3 regions of the Sulfitobacter sp. EE-36 genome follow, and region 3 is predicted to be linked to each of the others. Evidence: riboswitches for the same ligand, from Rfam matches in the RefSeq annotation. Region 3 holds a riboswitch; each other region holds the start of a gene.
What was found. A riboswitch is a leader RNA that binds a small molecule or an ion and turns the genes downstream of it on or off. The one in region 3 is predicted to bind cobalamin.

Region 1 (3,204 bases), 1.0 Mb from region 3:
CCTGCAACAATTCGCCACGACGCGCCCGGTGCATGGGGAATGCGGGGGCTATATGGCGATGGGGGCCGGGTTGGTCGACAAGGAAGGCGTGCGGCACCAGATGGCGGGGCTGCTGGGGCTGGAAACCAGCTACGAGAAGCGCAAGATGCATCTGGGCTACCGGCTTGCCACGCTGAACGAACCCGGCCCCGGCTATGACGCGGGCGCGCGGTTGCGGGGGCATGAATTCCACTATTCTACGATCCTGTCGCAGCCCGATACACCGCTGGCGCGGGTGGTCGATGCCAATGGGGCCGAAGTGCCCGAGACAGGCTCGCGCCGCGGCCATGCGACGGGCACCTTCTTTCACCTGATTGCGGGGGCATCATGAGCGGTTTCGTCTCTTTCGTCTCCTCCGGTCCGGGTGATCCCGAGCTGCTGACCGTGAAGGCGGTAAAGCGGTTGCAAGAGGCCGAAGTCGTGCTGTTCGACGATCTGTCGGCGGGTCCGATCCTTGAACATGTCTCGCCCGAGGCGGATTTGATCGGGGTGGGCAAACGCGCCGGACGGCTGTCTCCGAAGCAGGATCACGTGAGCCGTTTGCTGGTCGAACACGCATTGACCGGCGCGCGGGTGGTGCGGCTCAAAAGCGGGGACGCGGGCGTGTTTGGCCGGCTTGAAGAAGAGCTGACCGCGCTGAAAGCGGCAGGCGTCGCCTTCGAGATCATCCCCGGTGTGACGGCAGCGTCTTCGGCGGCGGCGGCAGCGATGATCCCACTGACACGGCGGCTGACCGCGCGGCGGGTGCAATTCATCACCGGCCACGGCGAATCGGGGGCCTTGCCCGAAGATCTGAACATGGCGGCGCTGGCCGACCCTACGGCGACCACGGTCGTCTACATGGGCCGCCGCACCTTTGCGGGTTTCGCCGCGCGGCTGATCGCGGCGGGCTTGCCGCCCTCGACCCCTGCCCTGCTGGCAGAGGCGGTATCGACCCCCGATCAAAAGCTGAGCCGCCACACGGTTGAAAGCCTTGCCCATCTGCCACTGGATCCCGCAACGTCAGCGCCTGCGCTGATCCTTTACGGGCCGTTGACCGAATAGATGACTTGACAAAACCAACCCGAAAATGACCACCTATTCCGGACGGTTCCCCGTGCGCCTTCGGGCAATCGGGGTGAAAAGGGAATACGGTGCGGTGCCAAAGCAAAGGTGCCAAATCCGGAACTGCCCCCGCACCTGTAAGTGAAGAGCAACCCGCATTGCCACTGGGCCACACCGCCTGGGAAGGCGCGGCACGCATGGACGCACAAAGTCAGGAGACCTGCCGTCATGGGGATGATCCCCGATCCAACTGGCTGCCCCCCCGGGGCGGCTTTCACATTATGCCGTCGGGGAAGACGGTAAGGAGACCTGAATATGCATATCGAACCCGAAGTCGTGACCGGCGCCAAGCTGGTCCTGTCCTATGGCACCGCCGCCGGTGCTGCGGCCTATACCGCGAAAACCGCAATGGACTCTGTCCGTGAGAAAGGCGTCGTGCCTTTTGCGAGCGGGGCCGTGGTGGCCACCGCGCTGACCTTTGTCTTTTTCCAGGTCTTCCCGCATTTCCCCGTGGGCGTGAGCGAAGTGCACCTGATCCTCGGGTCGACCCTGTTCCTGCTGTTCGGCGTGGCCCCTGCGGCTGCCGGTCTGGCACTTGGTCTGCTGGCGCAGGGCGTGTTCTTTGCCCCCATCGACCTGCCGCAATACACGATGAACGTCACCACGCTGCTGGTGCCCTTGTTCATGGTCTCGGCGCTGGCCAAACGCATCATCGCACCCAATACCGCCTATGTTGATCTGACCTATGTTCAAGCGCTCAAGCTGTCGACCGCGTTTCAGGCGGGCGTTGTGGGCTGGGTCGCCTTCTGGGCCATCTACGGTCAGGGCTTTGCCGCCAGCAACATCGCCGCTGTGGCCAGCTTTGGCGGGGCCTATATGATGGTCATCCTGATCGAGCCGCTGGTGGATCTGGCCGTGCTCGCCGCCGCGAAAACCCTGCGCGATTTCGCGGGCAGCGCGCTGTTCACCAAGCGTCTGACACAGACTGCCGCTGAATAATCCAAGACCCGACGCGGCCCCCTATTCTGCGGGCCGCGTCACCCCCTGCCGGAGCCTCAAGATGTTTACGCTTTCACTGATCGGCATCGGGTCCGGCAATCCCAAACACCTGACATTACAAGCCATCGACGCGTTGAATGCCTGCGATGTGATCCTGATTCCGTCCAAGGGCGCGGGCAAGGATGATCTGGCCGGCCTGCGGCACGAGATTTGCGCCCAGGTGCTGCGGTCGGACGGGCCTGATATTCACGAATTCACCCTGCCCAAACGCGACGCCGCCAACCCTGATTATCACGCGGGCGTCCACGATTGGCATGATGCCATTGCACAGGTCTGGCTGGCCGAGATGCAGCGCACCCTGCCCCAAGGCGGCCGTGTCGGTTTCCTCGTCTGGGGGGATCCGTCGCTGTATGACAGCACCCTGCGCATTGCGGAGCGGTTGCAAAAGGTCGTCACACTCGCCGTCGATGTCGTGCCGGGGATCACCTCGCTTCAGGTACTGACGGCGGGCCATGCGATCCCGCTGAACACCATCGGCAATCCCGTCACCATCACCACCGGTCGGCAGCTGCGCGATCATGGCTGGCCGCAGGATGTAGATACGATTGCCGTCATGCTGGACGGCACCTGCGCCTTCGAGGTGTTGCGGCAGCACAGCGACGTCCACATCTGGTGGACCGCCTATGCCGGCATGCCGAACGAGCGTCGCATCGCAGGCCCGCTGGATCAGGTCTGCGACCGCATCATCGCAACACGGGCAGAGGCACGCGCCGCCCATGGCTGGATCATGGATATCTACCTGCTGCGCCGGTAGACACGCGCGCTACAGCTTTTCGAGCCGTTGCAAGATCGGGCAGTCGGGGCGGTCATCGCCAGCGCATTCATGCACCAGATGGGTCAAGGTCTGACGAATATCTTGCAGGTCCGCGATCTTGCTTTCGATCTGCGCCAAATGTTGCTGGGCGATGGCACGGACATCGGCGCTGGCGCGATCCTGATCATCCCAAAGCGCCAGCAGGTCGCGGCAATTCTCGATCGTGAAGCCCAAGGCCCGCGCACGGCCCAGAAACGTCAGCTTATGCACGTCGCTGTCGCAAAAGCTGCGATACCCGTTGGTGTCAC
Region 2 (3,204 bases), 390 kb from region 3:
GCCGCCGTACCGATCAGCAGCAGCTGCACGCGGCGCACCGGAATGCCCAAGGACGCGGCGCTGTCGCTGCCGAAGGTAAAGGCATCCAGCGCGCGGGCGTGCCACAGACAGGCCAGCAGACCGATCATCGCCGCGGGCAGGGCGCTTAGTACATCGGGCCAGCGCACGCCCGACATATTCCCCAAAAGCCAGAACATGATGGCACGGGCCTGTTCGGCATTGGCCGATTTCGTGATCATCAGCGCGGTCAGGGCGTTGAACATCTGGCTGCCCGCAATACCGGCCAGCACGATCACGCCCGCGGCCCGCAGGCCCACACCGCCCCCCGCCGCCTGCGCCAGCAAGGCGACAAAAGCGAAAGCCACCAGCGCCCCGCTGAACGCACCGATAGACAGCGAGATGGCACCACCCCCCAGCCCGAGGATGGTCACTGCAACAGCACCCGTGGACGCCCCCGCAGAGATGCCCAGCAGATAGGGATCCGCCAGTGCATTGCGCAGCAGTGCTTGCAACACGACGCCCGACAGCGCCAGACCGGCGCCACAGCACATCGCCACCACGGCCCGCGCCATGCGGTAGTTCCACACGATGCCCTCGTCGATCTTGTCCACCGCATAGCCCGCGTTCAGCGCCTTGTTGGCCAGCACCTTCAGCACCACCAGCGGCGGGATAGAGACCTCGCCGATGGCCGCACCAAATAGCAGTGCGGCCAGCAGCACCGGCGGGATGATCACCCACCAGTGCCACTGCGGCCTGCGCATCACAGAGCGGTCGATTGCGGTCATTCGGCCAGATCGAAACCGGACAGCGCGTCAGCCATCGTTTCCAGCGCATAGATCGCACGCACGGTGGGGTCCATCGCATGGGCGTCCATGGTGATGATGCGGCCCTCTTTCACCGCGGTCATCTCGCGGGCGACGGGGTCGTTCATCAGGAAGTCGCGCTTTTTCTCGATGTCATCCGCGGGGAAGCGGCGACGGTCCATTTTGGCAAGCACGATGAAGGTCGGGTCGGATTTCGCCAGAGTCTCCCATCCGACCAGCGGCCATTCCTCGGCCGAGGTCACGACGTTTTCAACGCCAAGCTTGTCCATCATATAGGCGGGCACACCCTGTTGACCTGCCACATAAGGGTCCGCCGCCATCTCGGACGACGAGAACCAGAACAGCGCCGAGGTGCCTTGCGGCAGGTTCAGCGATTTGGCTTTCTCGACCGCCTTTGCCTCGCGCGATTGCAGGTCTGCCAGCAGCGTGGCACCGGCGTCTTGCGCGTTGTAGATGCGGGCGAGCTCTTCGATGCTGGTATACAACTGCTGGGTCGTGAACAGTTCAGATCGCGTGCCGTCCGCGCCGACAGAGTTATCCTTGGCCGCGCAATCGGTGGGCATCACATAGGTTGGCACGCCCACCTCGTGAAAGCTGTCGCGGGTGCCGACCATACCTTCGGGGCCGACGTGCCATTCATACATCACGGTGACCAGATCGGGGCGTTTGCCCAACACGCTTTCAAAGCTGGGATCGTTGTCCGCCAACCGTTCAATCGCATCGTTCGTCTCTTTGAACTCTGGCAAAACGGGGCTGAACCAGACAGAGGTTCCCGCGATCCGGTCCTGCTGGCCCAGCAGATACAGGATCTCTGTCGTGGATTGCCCGATGGTCACGGTGGTCTGGGGTGCCGCGTCAAAGCTGAGCGTATGGCCGCAGTTGTCGATCGTCAGCGGATAGTCTGTCTCTGCGCCAAGCGCGGTGCTGCCCGCAAGGCTCGCAATTAGGGTCAGGCTGGAAAAAAATGGTTTCATATCAAGGGCTCCGGTTGGTCCGATGCCGGGGTCTTTGAATAGAAAGAGAAGGGGCCAGCCAAACGGCGCGCGGGCGCATTTTGGTCTGCGCGTAAGGTAAGATCCGGTCCCATCATCATCCTCTCCCGAGCAACCCCGCCCGGTGTTTCAGGTTCAGTGTCGGCAGGTCTCCTGACTGACGGATCGCGGCTGTCCCCGCCTTCCCGGACCTTTAGGCCCAGTGGCATGATGGAGGTAGCTCACCGTCTACAGTTGCGGGGGCAGTTCCGGTTCATCCACACCAAAGGGCGGATGGCGAATTCCCTATTATTTCCCGAAGGAAACCGACCCGGTTTCGATGACAGTTGTCCGCCCACCCGTCAAGTTGCGTTTTTGCGGTCGTCATCGCGTGACAAAGGCAAATAACGCAGGCCACGGTTCCGCAGAACGGACGAGAGGCAAATAACAAACGGATGGAAAACCAAGTGGCAGCCCGTAGGGGAGTCGAACCCCTCTTTTCAGGTTGAAAACCTGACGTCCTAACCGATAGACGAACGGGCCACTTAACTTGTGAGCGCTTCTTTAGGCAAAGCCATCGGCGGGCGCAAGTGCAAGCCGCATGAGAAAGCGGGGAAATACGGCAAAAAAATCACAGATTTTGATGCCGTATTCAAAGGGGCGTATGGCGAGAGGGGATCGTCGCGTGAAAGGCGCGCCGCGCGCGGGATGAGGGCGCGCGTTTCCCTTAGATTTCCCAGTGAAAACCTGTCGCTTTTTCGGAGACGGTCCAGAGTTTCTCCATCACGGGTTTGTCGTAGGCATGGGGGTTCAGCGTGCCTTTGCCAACGGGCCCTCCGGTTTGCAGCCATCCGGTCGGGCCATAAAGCGCGCGCTGCGCCAACCCGTCTTCGGTCGCGCACATGACCTCGGGATACGCGCCTTTTTCGGCGGATTGCACCATTGGCGTCTTGCTCATCATCCACCAGGTGACCCGTGTGAAAAGCCCGCCGCTTGTGCTGATCAGCGAGGTCGCCGACGCGCCGGGGTGGCAGACGTATACCTCAACGCGGCTGTCGGTGGCTTTCAGCCGGTCCTGAAGCTCATAGGCAAACATCATCTGCGCCAGCTTGCTTTGGCTGTAGACCGCGTTGGCGCTATAGTTCTTGTCCCAGTTCATGTCGTCGAACTGGATCGTCTTGATCCCCATGTTGTACCCGAGGCTGGACACCACAACGATCCGGCCCGCGCTTTCCTGAATGCGATCAAACAGCATCCCGCACAGCAGGAAGTGCCCATAGTGGTTGGTGCCAAGCTGGCTTTCGAACCCGTCAACGGTCAGCTGTTGTGTCGGCACCTGCGCGATGGCAGCGTTGCAGATCAGCGCGTCAATCCGGGGAACGGTGCTTTGCACCTCTTCAGCCGCGGCG
Region 3 (3,204 bases):
GCAGCACCTCCCACGGCAGAGCCCGCAGCTTCGACGACCGTACCAGCTGCTTTGCCTGCACCCGCAGCAACATTGCCCGCGGTATTGGCTGCAAAGCTCAGCGCGCTTGATAGCATTACGGCGGTGATCACAGAGCCGAGGCCCCAAACAACCAGACCGTTGATCCCGTCACGTGCAGTGACTTCATCATCCGTAGCGCTCTCGACGCGGCGGCGCATGCGGCCCGCGATATAACCACCGGCCAGATAAGAGGCGACCAGCGTGATCACCATCCACAGCGCGGTGAGCACCAGTTCAAGCGTCGATGAGTTGTCGGTTCCGTCCAGCGTGATCGACGACAGGCCAAGTGCCGCGCCGAAGGTGGTCAGCAAAAGGCCGATCGCCACAGCGACAACGGTACCCGCGAAAATTGCGGGCCAGTCGACATAGGATCCATCGGCAGTTTTTTCAGTGAGTGTCGTGTTCATGTAAATGCCTCCCCGGCGTTTGCTTACGCCAAGCCGACCAGCGACAGCACCGCCATAACCACGACCACAAGACCAACGAGATAAATGATACCGCCCATTTTGAATACTTCCTCTTTGCGTGCCAGACGCGGGATGCACTGGCTTCACAAAGGCAACGTCAGGGAACCGGCATAGTTCCGCTGACCGCGCAAATTACCCGCACTGCGGGAGATGACAACGTGCGCGGGACGGGCAGTGACTACGGGTCGCCCTGCCACGTACCGTCAAAGATCATCTCGTCCACGGGGAGCCGTTTGCTCCAGCCTTTCACCTCAAGTTCGGGCGTCTGGTAAAGCTCGTCCACGTGGCCCAGACACAGGTAGCCGACGATTTCTATCCGGTCGGGGATCTTCAGCAGGTCACGCAGATCGGCATCGCGGAACACGCTGACCCAGCCCATTCCGATACCCTCGGCGCGGGCGGCAAGCCAGAGGTTCTGGATCGCGCAGACGGTGCTATACAGATCCATGCTTTGATTATGGGTGCGCCCCAGCACGACCTTACCGCCACGGCTGCGGTCACAGGTCACGCAGATATTGACCGGTGCCTTGCGGATGCCTTCGAGCTTCAACGACCTGTAGGTTGTCTGGCGGGCGCCCTCGAACATCTGTGCGGCTTCTTCATTTGCGCGGTTGAAGGCGTGCCAGACCTGATCGCGTGCGGCCTGATCGCGGATGACGATGAAATTCCACGGCTGTGACAACCCGACGGACGGTGCGTGATGCGCGGCGGTCAGTATTCGGTGCAACACATCCTCGGCCACTGGATCGGGTAAAAACTGATCGCGTACATCGCGGCGGGTAAAGATCGCCTTGTAGACGGCGTCGCGTTCAGCATCTGAAAAAGGCGCGGCGGGTGCCAGCGCAGAGGGTATCGGCATTGTTCAGTCCCCAACAATACGTTTATGCGCCAATCCCGCTGTCCATGCGGGGCAAGCTGTACTGTCTGGCCGGTCTTCTGACTTAGGGTCGTCTGGTCCGCGCGCCTTCCCGGAATATTCCAGTGGCCTATGCGCAAACCATCCCCATTACAGCGTTGGGCACGTGCCGGAGTTTCACCAGCTTCCCGATTCTTCCGCGAGGCGGACACCAGACCCGGCCATTGGGCCACGGCTGTCCGCCCGGAACAAGCCCTAACGCGGGGATCAGCCGCGTTTGGTTGCGAAAATCTTCTTCATCACGGCGTCGAACTCGTTCCACGAGATGACGGCCTTGTTGCCTGCATAGCCGTGATAATAGGACCGCCCGTTAGAGGTCGGGAAACCGGCCCAGATACGTGCGAGGTTTTCCATAAAGCGGTGGCGGCTGATCTTGCCCTTCTTGAACGCGTTAAACCCCGCATCGACCAAAAGGATATCCGCCAGCCCGTCCTGCACCGCCGAGGTAAAGCGGTCATTCTTGCTTAGCCCCGCCTGTCGCACCAGACTGCGCAGCGTGGATGGAATGAATTGGTATCGACCGATGGCATGCGGTTGGCCCGGCGTGCGGTCGATCCAGCGGTAGATCTCGCCGATGGTCATTTGCGTCGGACGCTGTGGCGGCAGCCGTTTGGCCCCGTACTGCACGGCGTCATAGCCCTTTGGACCCGCCTCGGCCCAAGCGATGAGGCTTTTGAGGTCCGCGGCCGTGCTGACCCCGCTGAGCTCTTGGAAAGACCGGCTGCGGCTGCTCACGGTTTTGGACCGGACCTGCGCTTTGGGCTGGACCTTATGGCGCAGCTTGATCTGACCCTGCCCTGCGGATTGCATGACGTTGAACGAGATGTCGCTTTGCATGGCAGAGCGCGCACCGGACAGGCTGAACCCTTCGGCGCTGACAGTGGTAGCGGCCAGAAGTGCCGCGGTTGCGATAATTGGTAGTGTGCAAGTAACTTTCATATCATCCCCCATGATGAAAAAATTTGTCATGGGACCATGGTGACCGCAGACGCTCGCGCTTTCATTCGCGCAAGCAGGTGGGTCGGGGCCATGGACGGATAGGCCGGCATATCTTTTGGGATAGGGCGCTATTCTGCGGTGCGGTTGCCCCCTCCGTTCAGACGGGCGTGGGCAGTGTGGCACGCGGAACGGCCCCGGTGTTTCACGCGAATCCAAAGAGGGGATTCGCGGTAAACCACGGAAAAAACGCATAGCCCGCGACCCGCAAACGGGGCGTCAAGCCCGCTTCCGGGGGCTAAGCCATGATATTCATTTACTTATTTCCCGCGCAGCGGTGGTCGTTTTGTCGGAGTTGCGCTATGATTAGTCGCAAATACATAAAATGGAGAGCATCTAATGACAGATGAAACGTCGCCGGGTATCCCGACACCCGACGGGGCCGCTGCCGTAATCGACACGGATTACGAGATCGGCCAAGACAACAAAGAAGGCAGCGTGGGGCCCTTCGGCTTCGACATTCACAACCCGGTCTTCGCGATCTCGGGTGTGTGTATTGTTGCCTTTGTATTCTATACACTCGCGCTGCCCGAACAGTCTGGCGCGCTGTTCACATGGCTGTTCTCGTCGGTGACAAAGGGCTTTGACTGGTTCTTTATCTCTGCCGGCAACATCTTTGTGCTGTTCTGCCTGTTCCTGATCGTCACGCCTTTGGGCCGTGTGCGTCTTGGCGGGGCCGAAGCAAGCCCCGACTATACCTACCTTGGATGGTTCTCGATGCTGTTCGCGGCGGGCATGGGCATCGGTCTGATGTTCTATGGCGTC

Region 1: it holds a riboswitch for cobalamin, as region 3 does, so the genes downstream of both, EE36_RS05035 (energy-coupling factor ABC transporter permease) here and bluB (5,6-dimethylbenzimidazole synthase) in region 3, are expected to answer to the same signal.
Region 2: it holds a riboswitch for cobalamin, as region 3 does, so the genes downstream of both, EE36_RS11835 (ABC transporter substrate-binding protein) here and bluB (5,6-dimethylbenzimidazole synthase) in region 3, are expected to answer to the same signal.

Annotation. Positions count from the first base shown of each region.
Region 1 covers NZ_CH959310.1:485,701-488,904, forward strand. Annotated here, with positions in the region: gene EE36_RS05025 (cobyrinate a,c-diamide synthase) at 1-370, shown strand, start outside; gene cobA (uroporphyrinogen-III C-methyltransferase) at 367-1,083, shown strand; cobalamin riboswitch at 1,110-1,326, shown strand; gene EE36_RS05035 (energy-coupling factor ABC transporter permease) at 1,399-2,082, shown strand; gene cobF (precorrin-6A synthase (deacetylating)) at 2,144-2,896, shown strand; gene cueR (Cu(I)-responsive transcriptional regulator) at 2,906-3,204, opposite strand, start outside.
Region 2 covers NZ_CH959310.1:1,923,151-1,926,354, forward strand. Annotated here, with positions in the region: gene EE36_RS11830 (iron ABC transporter permease) at 1-761, opposite strand, end outside; gene EE36_RS11835 (ABC transporter substrate-binding protein) at 782-1,798, opposite strand; cobalamin riboswitch at 1,942-2,141, opposite strand; tRNA gene EE36_RS11840 (tRNA-Glu) at 2,264-2,338, opposite strand; gene EE36_RS11845 (SDR family oxidoreductase) at 2,523-3,204, opposite strand, start outside.
Region 3 covers NZ_CH959310.1:1,530,643-1,533,846, reverse strand. Annotated here, with positions in the region: gene EE36_RS10025 (hypothetical protein) at 1-467, opposite strand, end outside; gene bluB (5,6-dimethylbenzimidazole synthase) at 706-1,386, opposite strand; cobalamin riboswitch at 1,436-1,614, opposite strand; gene EE36_RS10015 (hypothetical protein) at 1,651-2,412, opposite strand; gene EE36_RS10010 (BCCT family transporter) at 2,779-3,204, shown strand, end outside.